One region of the Haloleucobacter ellipsoideus genome, then DNA from elsewhere that is predicted to be linked to it. Evidence: riboswitches for the same ligand, from Rfam matches in the RefSeq annotation. Region 1 holds a riboswitch; each other region holds the start of a gene.
What was found. A riboswitch is a leader RNA that binds a small molecule or an ion and turns the genes downstream of it on or off. The one in region 1 is predicted to bind cobalamin.
Positions count from the first base shown of each region.

Region 2: another riboswitch for cobalamin. It lies ahead of ACT6QG_RS11040 (TonB-dependent receptor plug domain-containing protein); the one in region 1 lies ahead of ACT6QG_RS03695 (ribonucleoside-diphosphate reductase subunit alpha).
Region 3: another riboswitch for cobalamin. It lies ahead of metE (5-methyltetrahydropteroyltriglutamate--homocysteine S-methyltransferase); the one in region 1 lies ahead of ACT6QG_RS03695 (ribonucleoside-diphosphate reductase subunit alpha).

Region 1 is NZ_JBQWAR010000015.1:25,726-35,965, reverse strand. Features, by position in the region: gene mgtE (magnesium transporter) at 1-595, shown strand, start outside; cobalamin riboswitch at 984-1,162, shown strand; gene ACT6QG_RS03695 (ribonucleoside-diphosphate reductase subunit alpha) at 1,263-4,142, shown strand; gene ACT6QG_RS03690 (ribonucleotide-diphosphate reductase subunit beta) at 4,165-5,298, shown strand; gene ACT6QG_RS03685 (cobyrinic acid a,c-diamide synthase CobB) at 5,394-6,767, opposite strand; gene cobA (uroporphyrinogen-III C-methyltransferase) at 6,820-7,644, opposite strand; gene cobM (precorrin-4 C(11)-methyltransferase) at 7,659-8,474, opposite strand; gene ACT6QG_RS03670 (cobalamin biosynthesis protein) at 8,471-8,935, opposite strand; gene cbiE (precorrin-6y C5,15-methyltransferase (decarboxylating) subunit CbiE) at 8,922-10,211, opposite strand; gene ACT6QG_RS03660 (cobalt-precorrin-6A reductase) at 10,210-10,240, shown strand, end outside.
Region 2 is NZ_JBQWAR010000019.1:195,653-205,892, reverse strand. Features, by position in the region: gene clcA (H(+)/Cl(-) exchange transporter ClcA) at 1-259, shown strand, start outside; gene ACT6QG_RS11060 (universal stress protein) at 438-1,265, shown strand; gene ACT6QG_RS11055 (ABC transporter ATP-binding protein) at 1,381-2,151, opposite strand; gene ACT6QG_RS11050 (FecCD family ABC transporter permease) at 2,148-3,182, opposite strand; gene ACT6QG_RS11045 (ABC transporter substrate-binding protein) at 3,182-4,057, opposite strand; gene ACT6QG_RS11040 (TonB-dependent receptor plug domain-containing protein) at 4,177-6,183, opposite strand; cobalamin riboswitch at 6,308-6,516, opposite strand; gene ACT6QG_RS11035 (enoyl-CoA hydratase) at 6,639-7,439, opposite strand; gene ACT6QG_RS11030 (proteasome-type protease) at 7,613-8,419, shown strand; gene ACT6QG_RS11025 (peptidylprolyl isomerase) at 8,471-8,926, opposite strand; gene ACT6QG_RS11020 (peptidylprolyl isomerase) at 9,091-9,657, opposite strand; gene coaD (pantetheine-phosphate adenylyltransferase) at 9,700-10,221, opposite strand.
Region 3 is NZ_JBQWAR010000014.1:139,633-149,872, forward strand. Features, by position in the region: gene prpB (methylisocitrate lyase) at 1-57, opposite strand, end outside; gene prpC (bifunctional 2-methylcitrate synthase/citrate synthase) at 247-1,470, opposite strand; gene ACT6QG_RS03305 (MmgE/PrpD family protein) at 1,572-3,107, opposite strand; gene ACT6QG_RS03310 (acyl-CoA thioesterase) at 3,112-3,576, opposite strand; gene ACT6QG_RS03315 (hypothetical protein) at 3,578-3,808, opposite strand; gene ACT6QG_RS03320 (isocitrate lyase) at 3,852-5,471, opposite strand; gene ACT6QG_RS03325 (short-chain fatty acyl-CoA regulator family protein) at 5,658-7,070, shown strand; cobalamin riboswitch at 7,141-7,334, shown strand; gene metE (5-methyltetrahydropteroyltriglutamate--homocysteine S-methyltransferase) at 7,454-9,805, shown strand; tRNA gene ACT6QG_RS03335 (tRNA-Arg) at 9,984-10,060, shown strand; gene ACT6QG_RS03340 (hypothetical protein) at 10,149-10,240, opposite strand, start outside.

The DNA.
Region 1 (10,240 bases):
CATGGAAGCGATCGACATGCCCTATTTCGAGATCTCCTTCGCGCACATGATCAAGAAGCGCGCCGGCTGGCTGTGCGTGCTGTTCCTTGCGGAAATGCTCACCGCCTCGGCCATGCAGGTGTTCGAGGACGAGCTGGAGAAGGCCATCGTGCTGGCCCTGTTCATCCCGCTGGTGATGAGCTCGGGCGGCAATTCCGGCTCCCAGGCCACCTCCCTCATCATCCGCGCCCTGGCGCTGCGGGAGGTGACGCTGAAGGACTGGTGGCGCGTGGCGCTGCGTGAATTGCCGACAGGTATCGTGCTGGGCGCCATTCTCGGCATGATCGGTATTGTCCGCATCGCGGTGTGGCAGGGCATCGGCTTCTTCGATTATGGCGAGCACTGGGTGATTCTGGCCGTCACCATCGGCGTGGCGCTGGTCGGCATCGTGACGTTCGGCTCCATCACCGGCTCGCTGCTGCCGTTCATCATCAAGCGCGTGGGGTTCGATCCGGCCTCCGCCTCGGCGCCCTTTGTCGCCACGCTGGTCGATGTGACCGGTATCGTCATCTATTTCTCGGTGGCCTGGCTGCTGCTGTCCGGCACCATCCTGTAATGGTGCGGCACCGGGTGCAGCCGGCCCGCTGAGCGGGTGGAACAGGAGCCGCGCATGGAAACATGCGCGGCCTTTTCATGTTCCGGTTGTGCGGCGCGCGCCCTGCACCCGGAGGAAAGCCGGGCAACGATTCGAGGGGCCGGCGGGCCCTGCCAAGCCTCTGATGAAATGCGATGCGCCTGTCTTTTCAGTCTGTTGCCTTCAGCGGGGCGGGGCTTGTCCACATAATCCCCCGTTTTTCAAAAGTCGGCAGAATGTGATCCGCGAGACATTCCTTTTGCGGTGCACTCGCTCTAATGAGTTGATCCACCAGCTTTTTCAAAGCAGCCCTCCAGAAGGGCCGAGCCTGTTGCAGAAACAGCATATTGACTGGAAACCCTGTCAGCCTACTACATGTAGCGGTCACGGTCTCTTTCGAGAGCCAAGAGGGAAGCCGGTGTGAAGCCGGGGCTGCCCCCGCAACTGTAAGCGACGAGCTCTTGCCAACTGGGTCACTGGGAAACCGGGAAGGCCGGCAAAGTGCGCTGACCCGCGAGCCAGGAGACCTGCCGTGACCGGAAAAGAGACCTCGGGCGGGGTGTCCGGCGGGTAAAGTGGAGAAGGGCTGCCCCTCGTCTCCCGTTGCCTGCTGCACCCTCGATTATGGAAATCAGGAAAGCAGGCACACATGTCACTCTCGGCACAGTCAGAACGTCCGTCCATGGTGGGAAGCACGCCGGCCCCGGCTGCCGTCCAGACGTCGCGCAATGCTGAGCCGGGTTATCAGGTGATCCGCCGCAATGGCGCGGTGACGCCGTTCGACCCTTCCAAGATCGGCGTTGCGCTCACCAAGGCGTTTCTGGCGGTGGAAGGCGGCAATGCCGCGGCCTCGCGCCGGGTGCATGACATCGTGGCCGATCTCACCGCGCAGGTGGTGGCCAATCTCACCCGTCGTGTGGATACGGGCCGCACCTTCCATATCGAGGACATTCAGGACCAGGTGGAGCTCGCGCTCATGCGCTCCGAGCACCACAAGGTCGCCCGCGCCTATGTGCTCTATCGCGAGGACCGCGCCCGTGAGCGCGCCGCCGCACTGGCCCAGAAGGCGCAGGTTCAGGCCGTGCCCGAGTTGCAGATGCGTGAGGCCGATGGCACGCTTGTGCCGCTCGACCGTGCCCGCCTTGATACCGTGGTGCGCGAAGCCTGCGCCGGGCTCGATGGCGTCTCGCCCGATCCGGTCCTCACCGAGACGAAGCGCAATCTGTATGACGGCATCACCCGTGACGAGCTGGCGCTGGCGCCCATCCTCGCCGCCCGCACCCTGATCGAGACCGAGCCGAACTACGCCAAGGTTTCCGCCCGCCTGCTGACAGACAAGCTGCGCCGCGAGGCCCTCAGCTTCATTGCCGGCTATGCGGATGAGGCCACACAGGCGCAGATGGACACCCGCTATGGGGAATATTTCCCGGCCTATGTGCAGGCCGGCATCAAGGCCGAGCTGCTGGACCCGGAACTGGGCCGGTTCGATCTGGCCCGCATTTCCGCGGCCCTGAAGCCGGAGCGCGATCTCCAGTTTGACTATCTCGGTCTCCAGACCCTCTATGACCGCTATTTCCTGCATGTCTCGGGCACCCGGTTCGAGCTGCCGCAGGCTTTCTTCATGCGCGTCGCCATGGGCCTCGCCATTCGCGAGATCGACCGCGAGGCGCGGGCCATCGAGTTCTACAATCTGCTGTCGTCCTTCGACTTCATGGCCTCGACGCCGACCCTGTTCAATTCCGGCACGCTGCGCCCGCAGCTCTCCAGCTGCTTCCTCACCACCGTGGCGGATGATCTGGACGGCATCTTCAAGGCCGTGCGCGACAATGCCCTTCTGGCGAAATATTCCGGCGGCCTCGGCAATGACTGGACCCCGGTGCGTGGCCTTGGCGCGCACATCAAGGGCACCAATGGCCAGAGCCAGGGTGTCGTGCCCTTCCTGAAGGTTGCGAACGACACCGCCATCGCCGTCAACCAGGGCGGCAAGCGCAAGGGCGCGGTGTGCGCCTATCTCGAAACCTGGCATGTCGATATCGAGGAGTTCCTCGATCTGCGGAAGAATACCGGCGATGACCGCCGCCGCACCCATGACATGAACACCGCCAACTGGATCCCCGACCTGTTCATGCAGCGCGTGGAAGCCGGCGCCGACTGGACCCTGTTCTCACCCGACGAGGTGCCGGAGCTGCATGACCTCTATGGCAAGCCCTTCAAGGCAGCCTATGAGGCGGCGGAAGCCCGTGCGGCGCGGGGCGAGATCAAGGTGTATCGCACGGTGAAGGCGCTGGACCTGTGGCGGCGCATGCTGACCATGCTGTTCGAGACCGGCCATCCGTGGGTGACCTTCAAGGACCCGTGCAACCTGCGCTCGCCGCAGCAGCATGCCGGTGTGGTGCATTCCTCCAATCTGTGCACCGAGATCACCCTCAACACCAATGCCGATGAAGTGGCGGTGTGCAATCTCGGCTCGGTGAACCTGGCCGCCCATATCGGCCCCAATGGGCTGGATTTCGAGCGGCTGAAGCGCACGGTTGGCACCGCCATGCGGATGCTCGACAATGTCATCGACATCAATTTCTACACCATTCCCGAGGCGCGCCGCTCGAACCTGCGTCACCGTCCGGTGGGGCTGGGGCTGATGGGCCATCAGGATGCGCTGGAAAAGCTGCGCCTGCCGACGGCCAGCGAAGATGCGGTGGCGTTTGCCGATGTCTCGATGGAAGCCATCAGCTATTTCGCCATTTCCGCCTCGGTGGATCTGGCGGCCGAGCGCGGGCGCTATGCCTCGTTCGAGGGCTCGCTGTGGTCCAGGGGCATTTTGCCGATCGACAGCCTCGAACTGCTCTCCGATGCCCGTGACGGGGATGTGGAACTGGACCGCACCCAGCGCCTCGACTGGGAGAGCCTGCGCGCGCGGGTGACATCCATCGGCATGCGCAATTCCAATGTGCTGGCCATTGCTCCCACCGCCACCATCTCCAACATTGTCGGCGTGTCCCAGTCCATCGAGCCGGCCTACAGCCAGCTTTATGTGAAGGCCAACATGTCGGGCGACTTCACCGTGGTGAACGCCAATCTGGTGCATGACCTGAAGGCGCGCGGCCTGTGGGACGAGGTGATGATCTCCGATCTGAAATATTATGACGGCATGGTCAGCGCTATTGATCGTGTGCCGGAGGATCTCAAGGCGCTCTATGCCACCGCCTTCGAGATTGCGCCGGAATGGCTGATCCGCGCCGCCGCCCGCCGGCAGAAATGGATCGATCAGGCCCAGTCGCTCAATCTCTATATCGACCAGCCTTCCGGGCGGAAGCTGCATGAGGCCTATCTGTATGCGTGGCGGCAGGGGCTGAAGACCACCTATTATCTGCGCGCCCGCTCGGCCACCCATGTGGAGAAGTCCACGCTGAAGGGCACGGATGGCCGTCTCAATGCGGTCTCGGCCGCAGCTCCCATTCTGGTGGATGCGCCCATGGCTGCCCCGGCGGCCTGCTCCATCAATGATCCTGATTGTGAAGCCTGCCAGTAAGTGCAGGTGGAGAAGAACAATGATGCTCGACTGGTCTGACACGCCTGTGAAGGCAAACCCCGCCGTCCCGCCCGCGCCCGGCTCCGTCCCGGCGCAGGAGGCGGACTCCACGGGTCTGGGCGAGATTGATCGCTCCGGTGCCCGCGTCACCGTGGATGAGAAGCGCATGATCAATGCGCGCGCCGACGTGAACCAGCTCCTGCCCATGAAATACAAGTGGGCCTGGGAGAAGTATCTGGCCGGCTGTAACAATCACTGGATGCCGACGGAAGTCTCCATGCAGGCGGATATCGCCCTGTGGAAATCCCGCGACGGGCTGACAGAGGACGAGCGGCGCATGCTGAAGCGCAATCTCGGCTTCTTCGCCGCTTCCGAGAGCCTTGTGGCGAACAATATCGTGCTCGCCATCTACAAGCAGATCACCAATCCCGAATGCCGCCAGTATCTGCTGCGCCAGGCTTTCGAGGAGGCGATCCACACCCACACCTTCCAGTATATCGTGGAAAGCCTTGGCCTTGATGAGGGCGAGCTTTTCAACATGTATCGCGAGGTGCCCTCCATTACCGACAAGGCGGCGTGGGCTCTGAAATATACATCAGACCTTGCCGAGGGCACCTTCTCCACCGAGACGGAAGAGGGCGCGCGTTCCTTCCTGCGCGATCTCGTGGCCTTCTATGTCGTGTTCGAGGGCATGTGGTTCTATACCGGCTTTGCGCAGATCCTCTCGCTGGGCCGCCGCAACAAGATGGTGGGCATTGCCGAGCAGTATCAGTACATCCTGCGCGACGAGAGCATTCACCTGAATTTCGGCATCGACGTCATCAACCAGATCCGCCACGAGAACCCGCATCTGTGGACCGTCCCCTTCCAGGAGGAGGTGCGGCAGATGATCAAGGAGGCGGCCGAGCTGGAGGCCGCTTACGGGCGCGATACCATGCCGCGCGGTTTTCTGGGCCTGAATGCGGCGCTGTGCGAGCAGTATATGTATTTCATCGCCAATCGCCGCTGCGCGCAGATCGGCCTTGCCCCGGTCTTCCCGGATGTGGAAAACCCCTTCCCGTGGATGAGCGAGACGATGGACCTGAAGAAGGAAAAGAACTTCTTCGAGACGCGCGTCATCGAATACCAGAATGGCGGCGCGCTCGCCTGGGATTGAGTGTTGCGCGCCGGGCAGCCGGCGCCTGTGCCTGAAGAGGGTGCGGCAGCAAGGATTGCCGCACCCCTCATTCCCGCCTCATGTCGCGCCTGGCCTCAGCCCGCGCAGATGACGTGGAAGAAACTGCCGGAAACCTGACCTATCCTGTGGCCCGCAAGGCCCAGTTCGCGCCCCTCCGCATCGCTCACATGGGCGAAGGCATGTTCGGGGGCGGCATCGGTTTCCACCACGCTGGCATAATGGAACTCGTGGCCCACAAGGCGGCTCTGCGCCGGGCCCAGCGCGCAATCATGCACCAGATGCGCCACGCGATAACCCAGATGCAGCTTGCGCCGGGCATGGCTGGTGTTCACCGGCAGAAGCCCGGCCATGGGGTGCACCACGCCTTCCGCATCTTCCAGGGTGCGGCCCAGCACCATATAGCCCCCGCATTCTCCATGCACCGGGCGGGTGCGGGCAAAGCGGCGCAGGCCTTCCAGAAAATGCGTGGCGCCGGAAAGGGTGCCCGCATGCAGTTCCGGATATCCGCCCGGCAGCCAGCAGCTGTCGCAGCTGTCGTCAGGCGCTTCATTGGCGAGGGGTGAGAAGGGCACCATCTCGGCGCCCTGCTGCCGCCAGCCTTCCAGAATATGCGCATAGATGAAGGAGAAGGCGCGGTCCTGCGCCAGCGCGATCCGCTGGCCGGGCGGGGGCAGGGGCGAGGCGCTGCCGGCCGTCAGATGGTCGGGCAGGAGGCCGGTCAGTTCATCTGCGGGCCTTGTGAAGGCCATCCGGCGCAGGGCCTCGATGTCCACGCTCTCGGCGCAGCAGTCGGCCAGCCTGTCCAGCCGGGCGTCCAGATGATCGGTCTCATGGGCCTGCACCAGCCCCAGATGACGCTCCGGCAGAAGCAGCGCGCCATCACGCCGCACCACACCCAGAACCGGCAGGCCGATGACCTTCAGCCCTTCCTCCACCAGCCTCTGGTGGCGGTCGCTGGCCACATTGTTGAGAATGACGCCGACAACGGTGATGCGCGGATCATAGCTGGCGCAGCCCAGCGCCACGGCGGCGGCAGATTGCGCCGCGCCCGCCACATCCACCACCAGCACCACCGGCCAGCCGAAAATCGCCGCCACATCGGCGGAGGCTCCGGTGCGCCCCGCATCCGCCCGCACCCCATCGAACAGCCCCATGGAGCCTTCAGCAATGATGATGTCCGCTCCGGCCGCCGCACCCTCCACCAGCCCCGCCATCATCTGGGGCGGCATGGCGAAACTGTCCAGATTGATGGAGGCGCGCCCCGTGGCGGCGGCGTGGAAGGCGGTGTCGATATAATCCGGCCCGCATTTCACGCCCTGCACGGCAAGGCCCCAGCGCCGCAAGGCGCGCTGAAGCCCCAGCGTGACCGTGCTTTTGCCGGAGCCGGAGCGCGGGGCCGCTATCAGCAGGCCGGGGGGTAGGGAGGGGGTGTTGGCGCTGGGATTCATCTGTCCATTCTTTCAGGCGCGGATGCTGAAATTGAGGCTCGGCGCAAGGCATTCAGCCCGGTGGCGGGGTGGCGGCCTTCTCAAGACCCGCCAGAATGCGCGGACGCAAGGCCGCGATGGCGCCAATGGCCACCACGCTGGGCGAGCGGATCGCGCCTTCCGCCGCGCGGGTGGGCAATTGCGCCAGCGTGGTTTCCACCACATCCTCGGCCGCGGTGGAGACAGCATGAATGGCGAGCGCCGGAGTGTGCGGGGAAAGACCGCCGGCGAGCAGCCCGGCGACAATCTCCGGCATCCGCGCCACGGCCATATAGAGCACAAGCGGTGCACCGGCCTGTGCCAGCGCCCTGAAATCCAGCTCCTGCCCTTCCGCCCCGTGGCCGGTGGCCAGAATGACGGCGTGGTTGGTGTCCCGGCTGGTGGCGGGCACGCCATGCATGGCCAGCCCGGCCAGACCACTGGAGACACCGGGCATGATGCGGAAGGCGATGCCCGCCCGCGTCAGCGCCTCGGCCTCCTCAAAGCCCCGGCCGAAGATGAACGGGTCACCCCCTTTCAGCCGCAGCACCTTCCGGCCTTCTCCGGCCAGGGTGATGAGGCGGTGGGTAATGTCATCCTGCGTGGCCGAGGGCCTGCCGCCGCGCTTGCCGGCAAATTCCAGTATCGCGCCGGAATGGGCCAAAGCGAGAATGCGCGCATCCACCAGCGCGTCATGCACGATGACATCGGCGCTGTTCAGGCCATGCAGCACATGCAGGGTCAGCAGGCCCGGATCGCCGGGGCCCGCGCCGGCCAGCCAGACCGTGCCGGCCGTGAACTCCGGGAAAAGATGGGCGGGAAGTGGGGCGCCTGAAGGGCCATGGCATGTGTCGGACATGGAGGATATGTGCGTCATGAGCGGGGGGGTGCCCCGGATGCGGCCGTTTGCGCACCTGCCGGAGAGGGCTGGTAGCCGGGGCGGAAGCGGCGGTCATAATCGGTGGAATAGAGCGCGCTTTCCCGCGCCTTCACCTCGCCCAGCGCGGGGCCGACAAAGATGAGGGCGGAGCGTTCCACCCCGCCATTTTCTGCCACCGCGGCCACAAGATCGCACAAGGGCGCGCGGATCAGCCTTTCCTCCGGCCAGGAGGCGCGGAACACGACCGCGGCCGGGCACTGCGCCCCATAGAGAGGGGTCAGCTCGGCAACCACCTGTTCCAGCACATGGATGGACAGATGTATGGCCAGCGTTGCCCCGGTTGCCCCGAAGGCGGCGAGGGTTTCGCGCTCCGGCATGGCGCTGGCCCGGCCGGATGTGCGGGTGAGGATGAGCGATTGCGCCAGTTCCGGCACGGTCAGCTCCTGTCCGAGCGCTGCTGCCGCACCGGCAAAGGCCGGCACGCCGGGGGTGATGCTGTAGGGAATGGCGAGGGCATCGAGCCGCCGCATCTGCTCGCCCGCCGCACTCCAGATGGAGATGTCGCCGGAATGCAGGCGCGCCACCTCGGTCCCCGCCGCATGGGCGCGCTGCATATGGGCAATGATGGTATCCAGATCGAGCGGCGCGGTATCGATGATTTCCGCATCCTGCGGGCACCAGCGCAGCATTTCCGGGGCGACGAGGGAGCCGGCGAACAGGCACATGCCGCAACGGGAAATGAGATCGCGTCCGCGCACGGTGACGAGATCTGCCGCGCCCGGCCCCGCGCCGATGAAATGAATGCTCATTTCCGGTCCTCCACCTGTTCCCCGATGCGTGCCACCACCGCCAGCGCACATGTGGCCGAACAGCGCTCGGTGCGGGCGCGCATGCGCGGCAGAAGCAGGCGGGCCTGCGCGCCATGGGCCAGACGCGAGGCCACCAGCAGGGCCGCCGCCTCCGCCACGGAGCCGGTGCCGAAGCGCTTCAGGATGCGGCTGGAGCGGGTGATGACATGGGCATCCACGGTTGGCAGCTCTGCCTCTTCCACCGTGTAGAGCGGCACATCCAGATGGGTGGCCAGCGCGGTACAGGCCGGAAGGTCCGCATGGGCGGAAAGGGTGGCGATGCCGGTAATGGAGCCGGGCTTGATGGCGGCCGCCGCCAGCACCTCGCCCAACAGCTCCTGAAGGATTTCCGGCGTCACCGTCCGTGTCATGCCAAAGCCGGCGATGACATGGGCATCCACCTGTATTTCAGACTTCGTCATGGCTCACCTTCACATGTCTGTTGGTCTGTTTCACCACACACCACTGGGTGACAGGCATGGCCGGGCGCCAGCCATGCAGGGTGCCGAGCGGTTCGAGCCGGCTGATGGAAAAGCGCCTGAGCGTACCGCCATGGCTGGCCAGCAGGCTGGCAAGGCGCGCCTCGCTTTCCAGCGCCACCGCATTGGCCACCAGCCGTCCCCCTTCGCGCAAGGCCGCCCATGCGGCCTCGAACACACCGGGGCAGGTGAGCCCTCCGCCGATGAAAACCGCATCGGGCACGGGCAGGTCGTCCAGAATGTGCGGGGCGCGGCCCTGAATGATCCTGAGCCCCTCCGCGCCGAAATCCAGACGGTTCAGGGCCATGCGGCTGGCGCGTTCCGCATGCGCCTCCACGGCCATGGCGCGGTTGGCAGGGTGGCGCAGGCACCACTCGATGGAAACGGAGCCGGACCCCGCGCCGATATCCCACAGCAGTTCGCCCGGTTTGGGCGCGAGGGCGGAAAGGGTCAGGGCGCGGATCTCCGCTTTGGTGATCTGCCCGTCATGGGCAAACCAGGCTTCATCCAGCCCGCAGGTGAGGGGCAGAATGCGGGCCTGCGCCGTGGCGACAATCTCGAGCGCGATGATGTTGAGCGGATCGATATCCGTCAGTGCAAGGTCTTGCGCCTGCGCGCCGCGGATCTTCTCCCGCGGGCCGCCCAATGCTTCCAGAACCGTGATGCGGGAGGGGCCGAAGCCGCGGTCCGTGAGCAGGGCCGCAAGCTTGCCGGGCGTCGTCCCATCCCAGGAGAGGGCGAATATGCGCGCGCGGGGCACGAGAGCGGGGATGATGCGCTCCAGCATGCGTCCATGCAGGCTGATGCACACACTTTCCTGCAAGGCCCATCCCATCCTTGCCGCCGCGAGTGAAAAGGCCGAGGGATGCGGCAGGCAGGTCATCTCCTCCACCGCCATATGGCGTGTCAGCACGCTGCCCACTCCATGATGGAAGGGATCGCCGCTCGCCAGCACGCAGACAGGATGCCCCCGCCGTGCCAGAATCGCGGGAATGGCCTCCTCCAACGGGCTGGGCCAGGCCAGCGCCGTGCCGGAAAAGGGAGCTGCAAGGGCGAGATGCCGGCGGCCCCCCACCACCAGCCCGGCCTCTTCGAGCGCGCGCAGGGCCGTGGCGGAAAGGCCGGCGCGCCCATCTTCGCCCATGCCCACAAGCGTGAGCCAGGGGCGGGCCGGCTGGACGCTCGACATCTCATCCGGCATGGGGGAAAACCTGTCCATGAGCGTACTCATTCTGGGTGGAACCCGCG
Region 2 (10,240 bases), on a different contig from region 1:
CAGCACCATCCGCGCGCCGCTGGTGGGGGTGGTTCTGGTTCTGGAGCTTACCGGCACCTATTCCCTGGCGGTGCCTTCCCTTGTGGCGGCGTTCAGCGCGAGCATCATGTCGCGGGCGCTGGGCGGGCGGCCGATTTATGAACTGCTGCTGGAGCGCACCTTGCGCCTTGCCGGCCAGAGCACCGTGCTGCCGCCTCCGGATGAGGCCGAGGCGGAAAATCCTGAAGATGAGGGAACCAGGGGGCGGCCGGCGCGTTGATCCCGCAAGCGCGGTCATCGCCCCTCCTCCTGGATCGCGCATAGGCGCGGTCGCCTCCCCCCATGGCGGCCGCGCCGTTGTTCACCGCCCGTGCAACGTGACAACTGGCATGCGGACAGGGCTGCCACATTCGGCTATGAATGCGCCGGCTGTCAGGAACAGCACAAGGGGAACGCAGATGATTCGCGATATTCTGGTCAATCTATCCCAGGGTGTGGAGAAGGATGCTGCCTGCACATTTGCGGCAAGTCTTGCCACGCATTTCGGCGCGCATCTGACTGCTGTTTCCATTTCCTATGAGATTGATGTGCCGCCCTTCTATATGGGCGCACTGCCGACAGACTTCATTGAAGCCCAGCTCAAGGAAAATGAGACCGCAGCGCATAATGCCGAGATGCGCTTCCACAAGCTGATGGCAGAGCGGAACCTGCCGCACGAAATTCGCACGCTAGGAGCCTCTCTGGGGCTGGCGGCGCAGCAGTTCACCTATATGTCCCGTCTGTTTGATGTGACCGTCGTGTCCCAGCCCAACCCGGACAGGCCGGGCCCGGAGGAGGTGATTGCCGAGACGGTTCTGCTGGAATCCGGCCGGGCCATTCTGGTCATCCCCCATGCCTATGAAAAGCCGTTCTCCAGCTCTCATGTGATGCTGGCCTGGGATGGCGGGCGCGCTGCGGCCCGTGCGCTGGCAGAGGCATTGCCGCTGCTGCATCAGGCCAATACGGTCGACATCATCCGCATTGGCGCGGAAGAGGATGAGGACCCGGAAGCGCAGGAGGTCATCCGCCATCTGGCCCGCCACAAGCTGAAGACGGAAGTGCGCTGCCTGCCATTGGCGGCGGGGCAGTCCGTCTCCACCGTACTTCTGGATGAAGTGCGGGCGCGGGGGGCGGATCTGCTGGTGATGGGCGGCTATGGCCATTCCCGCCTGAAGGAAATGGTGATGGGCGGGGTGACGCGGGAAATCTTCGCCACCATGACCGTACCGGTGCTGATGGCGCATTGAGCGCCTGATGGCTGATTGCGCGGGGTGCTGGCCATTTCAGGCCGTGCGCCGCGTGGTCTGTTGCGAAGGCGGGGCTGTTTCCCGCCTTCATGCCCAGCCGAGCTGTGCCGCCTTATCAGGATGATGAGCTGGCGCGGCTCCAGGGCAGGATGAAGGGCTGGCCGTGGCGATGGCCGCTCTCGATCTCGATATTATAGATGGCGCGCAGCCGCTCCGCTGTCAGGACATCCTCAGGGGTGCCAATGGCGGCAAGATGGCCCTGATGCGCCAGTGCGACATGGTGGCAGAAGCGCGCCGCCAGTGTCAGATCATGCAGTACCACCACCACGGTCACTCCCGCCCGGGCCTGTGCGGCCAGAAGCTCCATGACATGGAGCTGGTGGTAGGGGTCCAGCGCAGCCACAGGTTCATCTGCCAGAAGCACCCGGGCCTCGACAGCCAGTGCCCGAGCGAGCAGAACGCGCATCCGCTCGCCACCGGAAAGGGTTCCAGTGGTGCGCCCGGCAAGGTTGCCCACCTCCGCCGCTGCCATGGCGCGGGCTATGGCCGCGGCATCTTTCTGCGGGTTGTGGTCATGCGGCAGGCGCCCCAGCGCAACCACATGCTCCACCTTCAGCGGCCAGTGAATGTTCCCGCTTTGCGCCAGATAGGCGACAGAGCGGCCCATTTGGCGGCGGCCGAGATTTTCTGCCGAGCGGCCATCATAGAGCACCTCTCCGCCAGCCGGCGCCTCAAGCGCGCTCAGCGTGCGCAGAAGAGTTGTCTTGCCAGCCCCGTTTGGTCCCAGAAGACCCAGCATTTCACCGGGGCGGGCAACAAGGTTCACCCCGTCCAGTATCGTCCGGCCGCCACGCACGACGCGGACATCGCGTGCCTCGACAATCATTCCGCCTCCCGCCGCAGGCGCAGCAACAGGGCAAGGAAGAAGGGCGCGCCGATCAGTGCTGTGACCACGCCTATTTTCAGCTCCGGCCGGGTTGGAATCAGGCGGACCACTATATCCGCACCCAGAACAAGGGCCGCCCCGGCAAGCCCGCTCACCAGCAAAAGCCGGCCGGGGCGATGGCCGACCAGCGGCCGCAACAGATGCGGCACGACAAGCCCCACAAAACCGATGGTGCCGGAAACCGCCACCGCCGCCCCGACCGCCGCCGCCGTGCCGGTGATGACCAGCAGGCGGATACGATGGAGGGAAAAGCCAAGGCTCACGGCGGTATCCTCACCCAATGTCAGGGCCTCCAGCCCACGCCGGGTGGAGAGCACCAGCACGGAGCCGATGATGATGAAGGGCAGGGCAAGCGCCACATGATCCAGGCTGCGATCGGCCAGGGAGCCCATGAGCCAGAACACGATTTCGAGCGTGGCATAGGGGCTGGGCGAAAGGTTCAGCGCCAGCGCCGTCAGCGCCCCGGCAAGGCTGTTTATGGCGATGCCGGCAAGGATGAGTGCAGTGGTGGAAATGCCCCGCTGGGCCAGAAGCAGCAAAATGGCGGTTGACAGCCCTGCACCCGCGAGCCCGCCAAGCGGCAATGCGAGCGGGAACAATGCCGCCGCGCCAAAATAGAAAGCGCCCACCGCCCCCAGCGCCGCGCTGCCGGAAACGCCGATAATGCCGGGATCCGCCAGCGGATTGCGGATCAATCCCTGCAAGGCCGCTCCCGTAAGCCCAAGGCTGAACCCCACAAGCATACCCAGCAGGGCGCGCGGCAGGCGCAACTGGAGGAAGATGAGGCTTGCCAGCCCCTCTTCCCCGGTGCGCAGTTCATGGCCTGCGGCGTGCCAGTCAAGAGGCGCATAGCCGACGGCGAGGGAGATCACGAACAGCACGGCGACCAGCAGGCACAGAAAGCCCACGAGCACAGGCAGGGGCAGGCCGGATGTGGCCGGAGCAGGGGGAAGGGAATCAGCCTGATTCATCACTTGTGCCCGCTGCCCTGCTGCGCCATTGCGCTGCGCGCTGCTTGCGCACCGGCTGCAAGCCTTTGATAAGCCTCTGCCAGCTGCGGGCCGACACAGGCCCACATGCGCGAGGGCAGGGCCACTGTCTGCGCCTCTCCGGCCGAATGGGCAAGGGCCGGATGCTGCATGATGGCCCCGGCCATGGAAGGCGGGGCATTGGTGTCCTTGTCCAGAACCAGAACCTGCGGGCGTGCGCTCACAATCTCTTCCAGTGGCAACTGGCCGAGGCGATCAGGAGAGAGGCGGGCGGCCACATTGTCCAGCCCGGCCCGCTGCATCAGGTCATCTGCCAGCGTGTCGCGTCCGGCGGTGAAGCCATTGGGACGGACGACAACCGTGCGTGGGGCAGGGCTTTCCAGCTCTGTCCGCGGGGGGATGACAGCCTGAAGGGAACGGATCATCTCCTCTCCCTTTTGCGGAACACCGAGGCGCCGGGAGACGGTGCGGATCTGCGCATAGGCTTCATCCATGGATTGCGGGACACCCAGATCCAGAACCTCGATACCGAACCGCTGCAGGGTCGCGACCGTATTGCGGGTGGTGAAAGCACCGGCGATGACCAGATCCGGTTCAAGCGGAATGATTTCCTCGGCCAGCCCGCGATTCGAGGGAATCCCCTCCGCCAGCTCCACCACATTCGAGCTGATCGGGTCATGCGCCAGCGATGTGACGGAAACGATGTGTTCACGCGGGGCAAGCTGAAAGACCAGCTCATCCGCGCACAGATTCAGGGAGACAATGCGCCGGGGCGGAGCGGAGGGCTGCTGCCCGGCGGCCTGTGCGTTTGCGGCAGGTATCAAGGTGACGATCACCGCGAGAAGCGCGGCAAACACATATCCCCGCATCATGAATGCGGGGATATGTCTGAACAGACGAAGGGGCATGCCGACATGTGCCGCGCGGCACCTGAAGCGTGTAGAGCCTTCTGGCCGGCATGCCATGATGTTGCGCCTCAATAGGTGACGCGCACACCCGCATAGGCTGCAAAGCCCGGCGCGAGATAGCCGCGCGGCTCCTCGTAGCCTTCATCAAACAGGTTGTCGAGGCGACCATAGACCGACAGATTCTGGTTCACCTCGTAATTGGCGGCAAGATTCACGAGCGTATAGCCACTCTGCTTGACGATCGGGCCACCGGAACGGCCGGTATCCCACCAATCGGAGAGGTAGACCAGCGTTGCGGCCAGGGTGAGCTGGTCCATCGGCTGCCAGTTCATGGTCACGCTGAACTTGTTGTCCGGGCGACGCAGCAGGTAGCAGGAGCCATCGCCGCGCTGCTTGCAGCTTGAGGATGACATCTCATAGCCAATGGCCTTGGTGTAGGTGTAGTCCGCCCGCACGGAGAACTGGTCGTTCAGCTCAAGGGCGGCAAAGGCTTCCACACCATAGGTCTTGGCGCGCTGGGCGTTCTCATAGCCATTCGAGGTGAAGGCGATGAGGTTCGTCAGGTCATTGCGGAAGTAGGTGGCGCCGAAGCTCACGCGGTTGTTGAGCGCCTGCTGCTCGAAGCCGACATCCCAGCCCTTGCTTTCTTCCGGCTGAAGATTGGCATTGCCGATGGGGCCCCAGGAGGAGGCCGGCGCATAGAGCTGATACAGCGAGGGCGCCTTGAAGCCCGTGCCATAGGTGAACTTCAGCTTGGTGCCGGTTTCCGGAATGAGCAGGGCAGGGGCGATACGCCAGGTGGTGTGATCGCCATAATCGTCATCGCTGTCATAGCGAATATTGGCGGCCACGAACAGGCGCTCCCAGAAGGAGGACTGCAGCTCGGCATAGCCGACCGTATCACCGGTGCTGATGCCCCACGGCCCGTCCGGCGTGTTCGTCATCTTCTCGTTCTTGCGCTCCACACCAACGAGAAGGTTCTGACCCGGCATGAAATTATAGTTGGAACGCCAGTAGTAGGTCTGGCGGTCACCATCATAATCGTAATCGTTGTAGTAGCCGGAATTGTCACGTGAATAATTGGTGGAGGAAATGCCGAACGTGCTGATCAGCTTGTCATCCAGCGCCTTCCAGATGCCTTCACCCTTGTTGATGAAGAACTTGCCATGGGCAAAGCCCACACCCTCGGGCACGGAGGTCGAGGTGGTGAAGTTCAGGCGGGTGTCGATATAGCGCGCGGTATAGTTCAGCGTCAGATTGTCGGTCAGGTCGAAATCGAAGCGGCCGGAGAGGGTCCAGTTGTCATTGGCATTGTCATAAGCCGGAACGCCGGGAGAAAGCACATAATCCGGCGTGACCTTGATGGCGCTGCTTTTGAAATGCCCGAAATTCAGGTTGTACGAGAAGCGGTCCACCGCGCCGTTCAGGGTCGCGCCCTGGTTGAAGGTGCGCATCGAGCCACCTTCCATGAAGCCGGAGATGGTGCCCGGCCCCTGGCCGCGTGCGGTGGTCATGGCAATCACACCACCAATCGCATCGGAGCCGTAAAGGCCGCTCTGCGGACCGCGCAGCACTTCGATGCGGGCGAGGTCATTGGTGAACATGTTGCCGAGATTGAACGCCCCGTTCGTGCTGGAGGGATCGCCAAGGTCGATCCCGTCCATCATGATCTTCACCTGGCCGGAATCCGTGCCGCGGATGAAGACGGAGGTCTGGCCGCCGGGGCCACCGGTCTGCACCACGTTCAGGCCGGGCGTTGTCTGAAGCGCATCGGGGAGGCTGCGCCACTGCTGCCGTTGGATTTCCTGCTGGGTGATGACCGTGACGGAGCTCGCCACATGGCTCTCGGGCGTGGGAATGAGGGTGGCGCTGACCACCACATCCGGCAGGTTGATCGCCTCGGAGGATGAGGTCTGGGTGCTCTCTTCCTCAGTCTGCGGCGCAGATTGGGCCAGGGCGGGCTGCACGAGTGCGGGCGCGGCTGCCACGAGGGCGAGCAGACTGGCGCACATCAGCGCGTTGCCACGGCGCGCGCGATAGGGCTGAAGGGAAAAAAGAGACTGGAAGACCGGCATGAAGACCTCTGGCGGGACGCCTTGTGGACACGTCACCGCGAGAGAGGAATGCCTGCCTGGCCGCCGGAGCATCGACCACAGCACGTTCTTCCACCATCAGGGAACCCCGCCTGACAGGCTCGCGTGTGACCACGACTCGACGGCAGGTTTCCTGGCTTGCAGCTCATTCTCGTTTTTCGCCTTCCCAGGCATCCCATGCCCAGTGGCTGTGTGAAAAACGAAGCGCCGCTCACAGTTGCGGGGGCAGCTGCAGATTGGATGCGCCAGAAGGCGAATCGCACTGCATTCCCTTTTCATCCTTGCGGGAAGGACACCGTCATGGCGGAAATTAGGCGAGGTGCTGCTGATGCGTCAATGCATCTATGGTTCATATGCAACAACTGTTGCCGGATTGCCACGAAAGGGCAATCCGGTTGCAGTTTCTTCAAGCCTGCATGCCCTGATGGGCAGCCAGATCAGCGATGCTTGAAGGTTGCAGCGCGCTTTTCGGTGAAGGCGCGCATGCCTTCCTTCTGGTCCTCTGTGGAAAACAGGGCGTGGAATGTGCGGCGCTCGAACAGAATACCCTCGTTCAGGCCCAGTTCCAGCGCCCGATTCACCGCTTCCTTTGCGGAAATGAGCGAAGGCTTGCCGAAATTGGCGATGGTGCGGGCGGTTTCAAGCACCTCTTCCATATGGCGCTCGGCGGGCACAACGCGCGAGACGAGGCCGGCGCGCTCTGCCTCATGGGCATCGATCATGCGCCCGGTCAGCACAAGGTCCATGGCCTTGTATTTGCCGATGGCCTTGGTGAGGCGCTGGGAGCCGCCCATGCCGGGAATGACGCCAAGCTTGATTTCCGGCTGGCCGAAACGCGCCGTCTCGGAAGCAATGATGAGATCGCACATCATGGCCAGCTCGCAGCCGCCGCCAAGGGCAAAGCCGGAAACGGCGGCAATCAGAGGCGTGCGGCAGCGCCCCACGGCATCCCAGCCGGCGAACCAGTCCGCCAGAAGCATTTCCACGGAGCTGCGCTCGGCCATTTCCTTGATGTCCGCCCCGGCCGCAAACGCCTTTTCCGAGCCGGTGATGACAATCGCGCCCACATCCACATCGCTGTCGAGAGCGGTGATGACCTTGCTCATCTCTGTCATCACGGCAAGGTTGAGGGCGTTCAGCGCCTTGGGACGATTGAGACGGACAATCGCGACCCGGCCCTCCCGCTCGACAAGAACGATATCTTCACTCTGGGACTGCGTTTCCGGTGTCTTGGACATGGAGCCTCCTCTGAACGCTGACAGGAGAGTGGCAGCGATTCTTCTTATATGGGCCAGTAGTGCCAGCCCTGTGTAAAGGAAAGATTGCACCGCACCGTGAAGCCGCTGCATGTGCGCATTGCAGGATACAGTTTGTCCTCGTTATAATCATCTCCCGTCATGAGGGCCTTGTGATGACATATTGCTGCGGATTACTGGTGCGTGAAGGGCTCGTGCTTTTGGCAGATACCCGCACCAATGCGGGGCTGGACAATATCTCCACCTTCCGCAAGCTCCATGTTTTCGAGGAGCCGGGCCATCATGTCATCGGCCTTGCGACCGCGGGCAATCTTTCCGTCAGCCAGTCTGTCATCAGCCTCCTGCGGGAGGGGTTCCCCTCGGAAGAGGGAGGTGAGACCCACCAGTTGCGCGATTGCCACAGCATGTTTCAGGCCGCGCGGCTGGTTGGCGAGGCCATCCGCCATGTGAACCGGGTGAACGGTGCCCTGAAGGAAGAGAGCGGCGGCATCAATTTCGAGGTGTCATTCCTGGTCGGCGGGCAGATTCTGGGTGGGCCCTCGCGCCTGTTCATGGTTTACAGCGCGGGCAACTTCATTGAATGCACGCCGGATACGCCCTTCTTCCAGATTGGCGAGCACAAATATGGCAAGCCGATCCTCGACCGGGCGGTGCATTATGACATGCCGCTCGCCGATGCCCTGAAGATTGCGCTCATCTCCATGGATTCGACCATGCGCTCCAATCTGGGCGTGGGGCTGCCGCTGGATGTGCTGGTGGCTTATGACGACAAGCTGCAGGCGGAGCTGATCCACCGCATAGAGGCAGGTGATCCCTATTTCCATGATTTGCGGGAACGCTGGGGCGCGGCGCTGCGGGCGGCGCACAGTTCCATTCCGCGCCCGCCCTATCTCAAGCAGATCCGTCCGACGGTCGTGTCCGGTGCGGCTGTCGGGTGGGATGAGGGCGCCGGGGGCGAGTAGGAAAGAAAAAGGGCGCCGGAAGGCGCCCTTTCCATATGGTGTGCGGCAGACTCAGGCCTTGGGCTGGAGCTTGGCGGAGATGATCTGGTCCGGGTCCTTCACGGGCTCGCCACGCTTGATCTGGTCCACATTTTCCATGCCGGAAACGACCTCGCCCCACACGGTGTACTGGCCATCCAGGAAGCGGGCATCGGCAAAGCAGATGAAGAACTGGCTGTCGCCGGAATCAGGGTTCTGGGCGCGGGCCATGGAAACGGTGCCGCGCTTGTGGGGAACGGCGTTGAACTCGGCCTTCAGCTTCTTGCCGGAGCCGCCCATGCCGGTGCCGGTCGGGTCGCCGGTCTGGGCCATGAAGCCCTCGATCACGCGGTGAAACGGCACACCATTATAGAAGCCGTCAGCCACCAGCTCCTTGATGCGCGCCACGTGGCCGGGCGCGACATCCGGGCGGAATGCGATGGTGACCGGGCCCTTGGTGGTCTCCAGAACGAGCACTTCCTCACTCATGTCGAAATCCTTAAGCATGTGTAGGGGCGGCATCCTGTCCGCCCGGTTTTGGTAAAGCCATCGTCGCGCAGATCCCGGGACCTTGATGCGCAAGACAGGTGGAAACAGCCTTTAGCGGCGGAAAGCCTGCGCTTTCATGAAGGCAGGCTTTCCGGCTGCGGGGCTCACTTCTTGGCGTCGGCCGCCACCTGCATCTTCACGATGCGGTCCGGGTTCGCCACCGAGCCATTCTGCGCGGCGGAACCCTTCTTGATCTTGTCCACATTCTCCATGCCGGACACCACTTCCCCGATGACGGTGTACTGACCGTTCAGGCTGGGGGTTTCATCAAGCATGATGAAGAACTGGGAGTTGGCGCTGTTGGGCGAAGACGAGCGGGCCATGCCCACCACGCCGCGCTTGAACGGCACGTTGGAGAACTCGGCCGGCAGATCGGCATATTTGGAGCCGCCGGTGCCATTGCCATACTGGCCATCACCGGTCTGGGCCATGAAGCCGTCAATCACGCGGTGGAACGGCACATTGTCATAATAACCCTCGCGCGCCAGGGTCTTGATCCGCTCGGCATGCTGGGGGGCGATATCCGGGCGAAGGGCGATGACGACACGGCCCTTGTTGGTATCCAGATAGATGGTGTTCTGCGGATCGGGCTTGCCCTGCGCTGCGGCGGGCAGGGCAAAGGCCAGAGCCAGCAGCAGGCCGGCACACAGGCGGCCGAGTACGCGCATCATGAAGGTCTCCTCGGAATGGCCCTCTGGCGGAGGGAATGCAGGTTATGTCGCGTCTTGCCGCGCGAACTTGGCTTTCAACCGTGCCAGTACGGGGGCTGGCACGAAGGCGGAAACATCTCCGCCCATACCGGCTATCTGCCGGACCAGCGTGGCGGTGATGGGGCGCACCATGGGGGAGGCCGGCAAAAAAACGGTCTGGATGGCGGGAGCCATGGCACCATTCATGCCGGCCATCTGCATTTCATAATCCAGATCCGTGCCGTCGCGCAGGCCGCGGATCAGCAGGGTGGCACCAATCTCGCGGGCGGTATCGATGATGAGCCCGTTGAAGGTGATGGCTTCAAGGCGGGTGTGTTCCGCCCGGGCAATGGGGCCGCACACATCCATCAGCATGGAGAGGCGCTCTTCGGCCGTGAACAGGGGCGTCTTGCCGGGATGGATGCCAACCGCAAGCACCAGCCGGTCCGCCATGCGACAGGCGGAACGCACGACATCAAGGTGCCCGTTGGTCAGCGGATCGAAGGAGCCGCCATAGATCGCGGTGCGGAATGCGGTGTCGCTCATGCCCAAAAGGGGTAGCGGG
Region 3 (10,240 bases), on a different contig from region 1:
GCGAAAGCGCAGGCCCGCAGGTTCTGAAGGCAGGTCGGCAGCGACGAGATAAGGCATCTTGATCTCCTGGAGGAATGGCAGACACGGTTTGCCCGCCAGTGCAGGCGGGCGACAAGCCGGTGACGTTGCCCATGGGAGGCGGGGAAACCGGCAATATTGCGTTCAGATAAGACGGACCGCTCCCCCGACTGCGAGGACACAGGAGAGCGATCCGTCTGCGGGCGGCCCTGACCCGCCCGGTGCGGCTCAGACAGCGCGATGGAGGTGAGCGCCAGTCTCTCCGCCAGTTTGCCCGCGCGCTTCCAGCGGCACGAACACCTGGTTTTCCGGCCCTACATAATTCGCGGAGGGACGGATGATCTTGTTGTCCTGGCGCTGCTCGATGATATGCGCGCTCCAGCCGGAGGTGCGGGCAATGACGAACAGCGGGGTGAACATGGCCGTGGGCACGCCCATCATGTGGTAGGAGACGGCGCTGAACCAGTCGAGATTGGGGAACATGCTCTTGGCGTCCCACATCACCGTCTCGATCCGTTCGGCAATGTCATACATGCGGGTGGAGCGGGCTTCCTGGGAAAGCTGGCGCGCCACCTTCTTGATGACCACATTGCGCGGGTCCGAAACCGTATAGACCGGGTGGCCGAAACCGATCACCACTTCCTTGTTCTCGACACGGCGACGGATGTCGGCTTCCGCCTCATCGGGATGGGCGTAGCGCTTCTGGATCTCGAAGGCCACCTCGTTTGCGCCGCCATGCTTCGGCCCGCGCAGCGCGCCGATGGCGCCGGTGATGGCCGAATAGAAGTCCGCCCCCGTGCCGGCGATGGAGCGGGCGGTGAAGGTGGAGGCGTTGAACTCATGCTCGGCATAGAGAATGAGCGAGGTGTGCATGGCGCGCACATGGCTTTCCTGCGGGGCCTTGCCATGCAGCAGGTGCAGGAAGTGGCCGCCGACGCTGTCATCATCGGTTTCCACCTCGATGCGCCGGCCATTCTGCGTGTAGTGATACCAGTAGAGCAGCATGGAGCCGAGCGAGGCGATGAGCCGGTCGGCAATATCGCGGGCGCCGGGAATATTGTGGTCTGCCGCTTCCGGCAGCACGCAGCCCATGGCGGAAACGCCGGAGCGCATCACATCCATCGGATGGGCGGCGGCGGGCAGCTCTTCCAGCGTGCGGCGCACGGCGGAAGGCAGGCCGCGCAGGGTCTTGAGCTTGGCGGTGTAGGCGGCCAGCTCGGCCGGCGTGGGCAGGCTGCCATGGATGAGGAGATAGGCGATTTCCTCGAATGTGCAGCTTTCGGCCATGTCGAGAATGTCATAGCCGCGATAGTGCAGGTCGTTGCCGGTGCGGCCGACCGTGCACAGGGCGGTGTTGCCGGCGACGACGCCGGACAGCGCGACCGACTTCTTGGCCTTCTTCGGCGTTTCGGAACCCGGTTCAGAAGCCGGGCTGGCAGTGGGGTTGGACATGTGAACCTCCCGGAATCCGGGCCTCCGGTTGTCCGGGGCCTTTTCCATGATGAAAGGAGCGTGACGACCCGGCCGGAGCCGGATCGCCAGATCGGGTCAGATCAGTTGGAACCCGCCTTGGCAGGCGCGCGCCAGTCGAAGATGCCGGTGGGCGCCTGGCCCGCCAGCAGGGACGGATCGACCGAGAAGTTGAGACCGAGCAGGTCGTCGGCCTTCAGCTTGGACAGGCGCTCCACGGTGCCGAGGAAACGGTCCTGTTCGGACTGGGTGACGATGCCGTCCGCAAGGGCGCGGAACTTGGCCACATACTGGGCGCGGGCGAAGGGGCGCGCGCCGAGCGGGTGGGCGTCGGCAATCGCCAGCTCATCCTCGATCACCTGACCGTTCTTCAGCTTCACGACGACGCGGCCGCCGAACGCCTTCTCCTTCGGGTCGCGGCTGTGATAGCGGCGCGTCCATTCGGGATCTTCCACGGTGGAGATCTTGTGCCAGAGGGCCACCGTCTCGGGGCGGTTCGCCCGCTCCGGCGCATAGGAGCGCACATGGTGCCAGGCGCCATCTTCCAGCGCGACAGCGAAGATGTACATGATGGAGTGGTCAAGCGTTTCACGGCTTGCCTTCGGGTCCATCTTCTGCGGGTCGTTCGCGCCGGTGCCGATCACATAATGGGTGTGATGGGAGGTGTGGATGACGATGCTTTCCACCTGCGAGAGATCACCGATCTTCGGGCCCATGCGGCGGGCCAGATCGATCAGCGCCTGGCTCTGGTATTCGGCCGAGTGCTCCTTGGTGTAGGTGTCGAGAATGGCGCGCTTGGCCTCGCCCTTCTCCGGCAGAGGCACGATATATTCCGCCGTCGGGCCGCCCAGCAGCCAGGCGATGAAGCCGTCCTCGCCTTCCCATGCCGGGGAGGGGGCGCCCTCGCCGCGCATCACGCGGTCCACCGCCTCTACCGCCATCTTGCCGGCGAAAGCGGGGGCATAGGCCTTCCAGCTTGAAATCTCGCCCTTGCGGGACTGGCGGGTGGTGGTGGTGACATGCAGCGCCTGCTGCACGGCCTGATAGGTCACCTCGGTGGAGAGGCCCAGCGCCGCGCTGATGCCTGCCGCGGCCGAGGGGCCGAGATGGGCGATATGGTCGATCTTGTGCTCGTGCAGGCAGATGCCCTTCACCAGATCCACCTGGATCTCATAGGCTGCCGCAAGGCCGCGGATCAGCGCCTGTCCATCCAGCCCGCAATGCTGCGCGACCGCCAGAACCGGGGGAATGTTGTCGCCGGGATGGGAATAGTCGGCTGCGAGGAAGGTGTCATGGAAGTCCAGCTCGCGCACCGCCACACCATTGGCCCAGGCCGCCCATTCCGGGGAGATGCGGCGGTGCTGGGACAGGCCGAACACGGTCGCGCCCGGCTGGAAGGGGTGGGCCATGGCCTGGGCCCGCGCGCTCGCAACCGGGCGACGGGTGAGGGAGGCCGCAGCCACAGCAGCATTGTCGATGATGCGGTTGCCGATCATCTCGACCACTTCATCTTCCACCGCGACCGGATCTGTCGCCACTTCCGCGATCTTCCAGGCCAGCTGGTCGGCGCGGGCGAGGTGCTCGGCGGATTTATAGGTGCGGACGTTATGCTGCTTCACTTCGTCATTCCTTGGTCTGAGAAGATGTGGGCTGGGAAGAGGGGACGGGGGCGGGGATGGGCATGGGCTTGCCCGATGCATTCACCGCCACCATTTCGAACGTGCCGCGCACGGCCAGACACCGGGCGCCGGAAATGAGTTCCTCCGCCGTCACCTCGACGGTGACGGTCATGGATGTGCGCCCCACCCGAACGACCTGCGCGTCGAGTTCCACGATCTGCCCGACTTTCACCGGCACGTGGAATTCGGTCTTTTCCGAGCGGGCCATCACCACCGGGCAGCGGGCACGGCGGGTGGCGGCCACGAAGGCCGCCTTTCCCATCATGCTGAGGGCATTGCCGCCGAACAGCGTGCCGTAATGATTGGCCTGATCCGGGAAAACCATCTCGACGAAGCGGGTCTGTCCGGGACCTGCCTCCCTGTCCGATGCGGGCTCGGGCAGGGGGGGAAGGGGGGCATGGGCACCCATGTCAGGGGGCCTTGGCCGCGTCGGCCTCGCGCACCAGAGGGATCATCTGATCCCCCCAGCTGCCAGCGCCATCGTGGTAACGGGAGACCCGAACCAGCTCCACCGAGATGCCGGAGGACACCGCGCGCTGGATCGCCTCGTTCATGCGGTGCACCGCATCGGCGACCCGGTTGATGGCGCGGTCGCGCTCGGTGAGATCCTGGGCGGGAACAGCCTTGAATTCCGTGCTCATGTCGAACACTCCTGAAAAAGGGATGACGTTCAGCCCGCGCGGCTCATTCGGCCGCGAACTGGTTCATGGTGTTGGCGTGACCGCCCGCCTTCAGGGCGCGCTCGCCGGCGACCATCTCCTTGAAGGTGTCGCCCAGATCCGAGCCCACCTCGTGCTGGTGCTTCACCGCCGAGATGCCGCGACGGATTTCCTCGCGCTGCACGGTGGCGACATAGGCCAGCATCTTGTCCTCGCCGAAATAGCCGTGGGACAGCTCGTCCACCGACTTGGCGGTGAGGTGGAAGGTGGGCAGGGTGATGAGGTTGTGGAACACGCCGGCCCGGGCCGAGATGTCGCTCTGGAAGCGCTTCAGGCGGGCGTCCGCCTCGCGGCCCAGATCGGTGTCATCGAAGTCCTTGCCCATCAGCGCATTGCCGTCCGGGTAGTCGGTGTCCTTGATCTTGCCTTCCGCGATCCACTGTTCACGCACCTGCTTGCGCAGGTTGAGGGTCCAGTTGAAGGAGGGCGAGTTGTTGTAGGTCAGCTTGGCGTTCGGCACCGCCTTGCGGATCTCGTTCACCATGGAGGCGATCTCGTCCACGTTCGGGGTGTCGGTCTCGATCCACAGCAGGTCGGCGCCGCCCTGGGTGAGATTGGCGATGCAGTCCTCGATCACGCGCGCCTTGCCGGTGCCTTCCTGGAAGGGGAACAGGCCATTGGGCAGGCGCACCGGGCGCACGAACTCGTCATTGCGGTAGAGAGCCAGCTCGCCGTCGCGGATGGGGTTGTCCTTGCTGATCGGCTCGGTCTTGAGCCACTTGATGTATTCGCTCGCCAGATCGCCCGGCTGGGTGCTGACAGGCACCTTCTGGGTGAGGCCGGCCCCGAGGCTGTCGGTGCGGGCGACGATCACGCCATCCTCCACGCCTAGCTCCTCGAAGGCGAGGCGGCAGGCGCGCAGCTTCTCGATGAAGTCCTCGCGCGGCACGGTCACCTTGCCGTCCTGGTGGCCGCACTGCTTGGCGTCCGACACCTGGTTCTCGATCTGGAGGCAGCAGGCGCCGGCCTTGATCAGCTCCTTGGCGAGCAGATAGGTGGCGTGCTCATTGCCGAAGCCGGCATCGATATCGGCGATGATCGGAACCACATGGGTCTCGAAATTGTCGATGGCCTCGATCGCCTTCGCCTCGGCGGCGGCATCACCCTTCTCGCGGGCGGCCTTCAGGTCCTTGAACAGGTCATTGATGGCGACCTCGTCGGCCTGGCGCAGGGAGACGTAGATCTCCTCGATCAGGTCCGCGACAGCGGTCTTCTCATGCATGGACTGGTCCGGCAGATGGCCGAAGCGGTTGCGCAGACCGGCCACCATCCAGCCGGAGAGATAGACATAGGTGCCCTTCGTGGTGCCGCGCAGGCGCTTGACGGCCTTGATCATCTGCTGGGCGTGGAAGCCGGACCAGCAGCCGAGGGACTGGGTGAACTTCGAGCTGTCCGCATCATAGGCGGCCATGTCGGCGCGCATCACGCTCGCCATGTCGCGGGCGATGTCGAGATGGGTGTCAAAGCTGTTCTGCAGCTTGAGCTGGATGATGTCATCCACATTCACGCCACCGGGCGCGACGCCCTGCGGAAACCGCTTTGCCAGTTCTGCCCTCAGTTCACTGTAGCTCTTACGCTGGCCCATCTTGTCCTCCTGTTTGCCCGCGCCCTCGCGTCCTGCCTGCCCGTTCATGTGGGCCGGTCGTTTGGAAAAGGACTTGCGATCGGCGTCTGATCCTCACAATATTCGCGAGAAAATTTTCGGGGAATGACTGAAAATGCGAGTGTTTGCGAGTGATAATCCTCAGTTTTGCGAATTCTGCGAATTTCCATGAAGAAAACATTTGTCGGTGTGCGGCTGAAAAGGCTGCGGGAAGAAAAGGGGCTGACCCAGGTGGCGCTGGCCCAGGCGCTCGGCCTGTCGCCCAGCTATCTCAACCAGATCGAGAAGAACCAGCGGCCGCTCACCGTGCCGGTGCTGCTGAAGATCAACGAGATCTTCGGCGTGGATGTGCAGCTCTTCTCGGAGGGGGATGAGGGCCGGCTCGTGGCCGATTTGCGGGAGGTCTTCGCAGACCCTGCGAACGGCGAAAAAGTGAGCCTTGCCGAACTGAAGGAGGTGGCGGCCTCCATGCCCGCGCTTGGGCGCTCCATCGTGGCGCTGCACCGGCGCTGGCGGCATGCGGTGGACCGGGCGGATGCCATGGCCGGCAAGCTGGGGCTTGGCTCCGGCGGGGTGCCCAGCCAGACCACACCCATGCCCTATGAGCAGGTGCGCGATTTCTTCTACGCCCATCACAACTATTTCGCGGAGCTGGATGAGGCCGCCGAATCGCTGGCCCTTTCGGCAGGGCTCGTGCCGGGGGAAATGGCGGATGGGCTGGCCTTCTATCTGGAACAGCGCCATGGCGTGCGCGTCACGGCGGTGCCGGATGAAATGACCCATCGCCGTTTTCGGCCGGTCGAGCGGGTACTGCATGTCTCGCGCCGGCTCGAAAACGGCCAGCGCGCCTTCCAGATCGCCACCCAGCTGGCGTTTCTGGAGCAGGGGGAACTGATTGAGCAACTGGCGACTGAAGCGGCATCCGGTGCGCCGGAAACCCATGCCCTGGCGCGGATCGGCCTGGCGAACTATTTCGCCGGTGCGCTGCTGATGCCCTATGGCGCGTTTCTGGCGGCGGCCGAGGCCGAGCGCTACGATATCGAACGGCTGGGACGGCGTTTCGGCGTGGGCTTCGAGACGATCTGCCACCGCCTCAGCTCCATGCAGCGGCCGGGTGCGCTGGGGGTGCCCTTCTTCTTCATCCGCGTGGACCGGGCCGGCAATATTTCCAAGCGCCAGTCGGCGACGGACTTCCACTTCTCCCGCGTTGGCGGCACATGCCCGCTGTGGAATGTGTATGAGGCCTTCACCCAGCCCGGACGTATCCTCACCCAGATGGCCCAGATGCCGGACGGGCGGACCTATCTGTGGATCGCCCGGACCGTGCGGCATGAGGCGGGCGGGTTCGGGGAGCCGGAAAAGACCTTCGCCATCGGGCTGGGCTGTGATGTGCGCCATGCCGGCCGGCTGGTCTATTCACGCGGGCTGGCGCTGGATGATCCCAAGGCTGCAACGCCGATTGGCGCGGGCTGCAAGGTGTGCGAGCGCCCCGCCTGCCCCCAGCGCGCCTTCCCGCTCATTGGCCGGGCGCTGGTGGTGGATGAAAGCCGCAGCGGCTTCACCCCCTATGCCGCCCACTGAAAGGATTTCGCACCTGAATAGCGATATAAAGATGTCTTTATATTTGCCTTGACAGCGCCCCGGGCCGCGCGCAAGGTTCAAGGGTCGTGGTTCTCCGGGTTGCCCCCGGAGCGAAGAGGGAAGCTGGTGGAAAACCAGCGCTGCCCCCGCAACTGTAAGCGGTGAGCTGACATCCGGAAGACGCCACTGGGCCTTGTGCCCGGGAAGGTTGGATGAAGGCGATGACCCGTGAGCCAGGAGACCTGCCATGACAAAATACGTTCTCGGGCGGGGTGTCCCGGAGGAGCGCTTCTGTTTTCGCGGGCAGGCGACGGCTGTCGTGCGCGCGGGAAAGCGGATGCCTGCCGCCATGGCCTCGCCCTCAGCAGAAGGGCTCAAGAGCCGTGACTTCTTCTCTCATTCCTGTTGCGACCCTCGGCACGCCGCGTATCGGCCCGCGCCGGGAGCTCAAGGTTGCACTTGAAAGCCACTGGGCGGGCGAGACCAGTGAGGCTGCATTGCTGGAAACAGCCGCGAAACTGCGCGCTGAAAACTGGGCGCGTCAGAAGGCGCGTGGCGTCACAGTCATCCCCTCCAACGATTTCTCCCTTTATGATCAGGTTCTTGACACCTCCGTAATGGTGGGTGCCGTGCCCGGGATCTATGGCTGGCGCTCTGGCAAGGTGCCGCTGGAAACCTATTTCGCCATGGCGCGCGGCGCCCGGACAGAGGCGCAGGACGCCTGCTGCGGCCATGCCCATCATGCCCATGGAGGTGCGGGCGCAGGCGTGCCGGCACAGGAAATGACCAAGTGGTTTGACACCAACTACCACTATATGGTCCCCGAGCTGGAACCCGGCCAGCGGTTCGAGATCGGCGCGCTGAAGCCGGTGGAGGAATATCGCGAGGCGAAGGCGCTGGGGCATGAAACCCGCCCGGTGCTGCTGGGCCCCGTCACCTTCCTGAAGCTGGCGAAGTCCCGCACTCCCGGGTTCAACACGCTGGACCTGCTGCCCGGCCTGCTGCCGGTCTATGTCGATATCTTGCGGCGTCTGGCCTCCAGCGGTGCGCAGTGGGTGCAGATGGACGAGCCCTGCCTGGTGCTCGATCTGGATGATGCCACCCGTGAAGCGCTGCGCCGGACCTATGGCGCGATCGCGCTGGCCCTGCCGAATCTGAAGATCATGCTGGCGACCTATTTCGGCGCGCTGGATGACAATCTGGAGACCGCCCTCTCCTTGCCGGTGGCCGGCCTGCATCTCGATCTGGCCCGCGCGCCGGAGCAGCTCGATGTGGTGGCCGCGAAGGCACCGCTCGGTCTGGTGCTGTCACTGGGCGTGATTGACGGGCGCAATGTGTGGCGGGCCAATCTTCCGGCGCTGGTGCACAGGCTGGAGAAGGTGGTGGCGCAGCGGGGCACGGACCATGTGCAGCTTGCTCCCTCCTGCTCGCTTCTGCATGTGCCGATCGATCTGGAACAGGAAACCGCGCTTGATGCGGATGTGAAATCCTGGCTGGCTTTCTCGCTCCAGAAGATGGACGAGCTGGCCGTGCTCTCTGCCGCGCTTTCCGGGCAAGGCGAGAGTGTGAGGGCGCAGCTTGAGGCTTCGGCCGATGCCGCCGCGGCCCGCAAGGCATCCACCAAGGTGCACAATGCCGCCGTGGAAGCGCGCATGGCTGCGGTGACGGCCGACATGGCGCGCCGCAAGCATTCCTACGCCGCCCGTGCAAAGGTGCAGCGCCCGCGCTTTGGCCTGCCGGCTTTCCCCACCACCACCATCGGCTCCTTCCCGCAGACGGCGGATGTGCGCAAGGCGCGTTCCGCCCATGCCAGGGGGCAGATGGACGATGCGGCCTATGCCGCCTTCCTGCGGGAGGAAACGGCCCGAACCGTGAAATGGCAGGAAGAGATCGGCCTCGATGTGCTGGTGCATGGCGAGTTTGAGCGCAACGACATGGTGCAGTATTTCGGCGAGCAGCTCTCCGGCTTTGCCTTCACCAGACATGGCTGGGTGCAGAGCTATGGCTCGCGCTATGTGCGCCCGCCGATCCTCTTCGGGGATGTGGCGCGCCCGAAGCCGATGACCGTGGAATGGTGGCGCTATGCCCAGTCCCTCACGCAAAAGCCCATGAAGGGCATGCTGACCGGGCCGGTGACCATTCTCAACTGGTCTTTCGTGCGCGATGACGTGCCGCGCAGCGAGGCGTGCAAGCAGATCGCGCTCGCCATTCGCGATGAGGTGCAGGATCTGGAACGGGCGGGTGCCGCGATGATCCAGATCGACGAGGCTGCCCTGCGTGAAGGTCTGCCGCTGCGGCGCGCGCAGTGGAAGCACTATCTGGACTGGGCGGTGGAGGCGTTCCGCCTGTGCTCGTCCGGCGTGGCGGATGAGACGCAGATCCACACCCATATGTGCTACTCGGAGTTCAACGACATCATCGATGCCATTGGCGCGATGGATGCCGATGTGATCTCCATCGAGACTTCCCGCTCAAAGATGGAGCTGCTGGAGGCTTTCACCAGCTACAAATATCCCAACGAGATCGGTCCGGGTGTCTATGACATCCACTCCCCGCGTGTGCCGACGGTGGACGAGATGGATGAGCTCATCATTCTTGCCCGCAAGCGGCTGGCGGACGAGCAGATCTGGATCAATCCGGATTGCGGCCTCAAGACCCGCAAATGGGAGGAGGTGCGCCCCGCTTTGGTGAACATGGTGGCCGCCGCCCGGGCCGCCCGCGCCCGCGCGCACTGAGCGTGACGACATGAACGGGCACGGTGCATGCCACCGCGCCCGTTCCGGCACTCTGGCATTCCGGCCCCGTCCGCGGCCAGGAAGGGGGGCGCATGGCAGAGCCATCTGGGGAGAATGTCGCTTTCTGATCGAACCTTGTTGACCTTGATGGGCATGTCAGGTTAGGCATGGCACCGTTGCACCCGTAGCTCAGCTGGATAGAGCGTTGCCCTCCGAAGGCAAAGGCCGCACGTTCGAATCGTGCCGGGTGCGCCATTTCAGAACAGAATTATGAACGCCGAACGCCGCCGTTTCCACGCTCGAAGCGGCGACCACCCTCCGCGCCCGTTACCGTATGATCGCCTCACGAGGCGCGCAGCGTGTGGCCCTTTTCGACCAGCCATGAATCGTGCAGCCACTTTTCAGTGCCGCGATGGCCGGGGAACGTGATCCAGT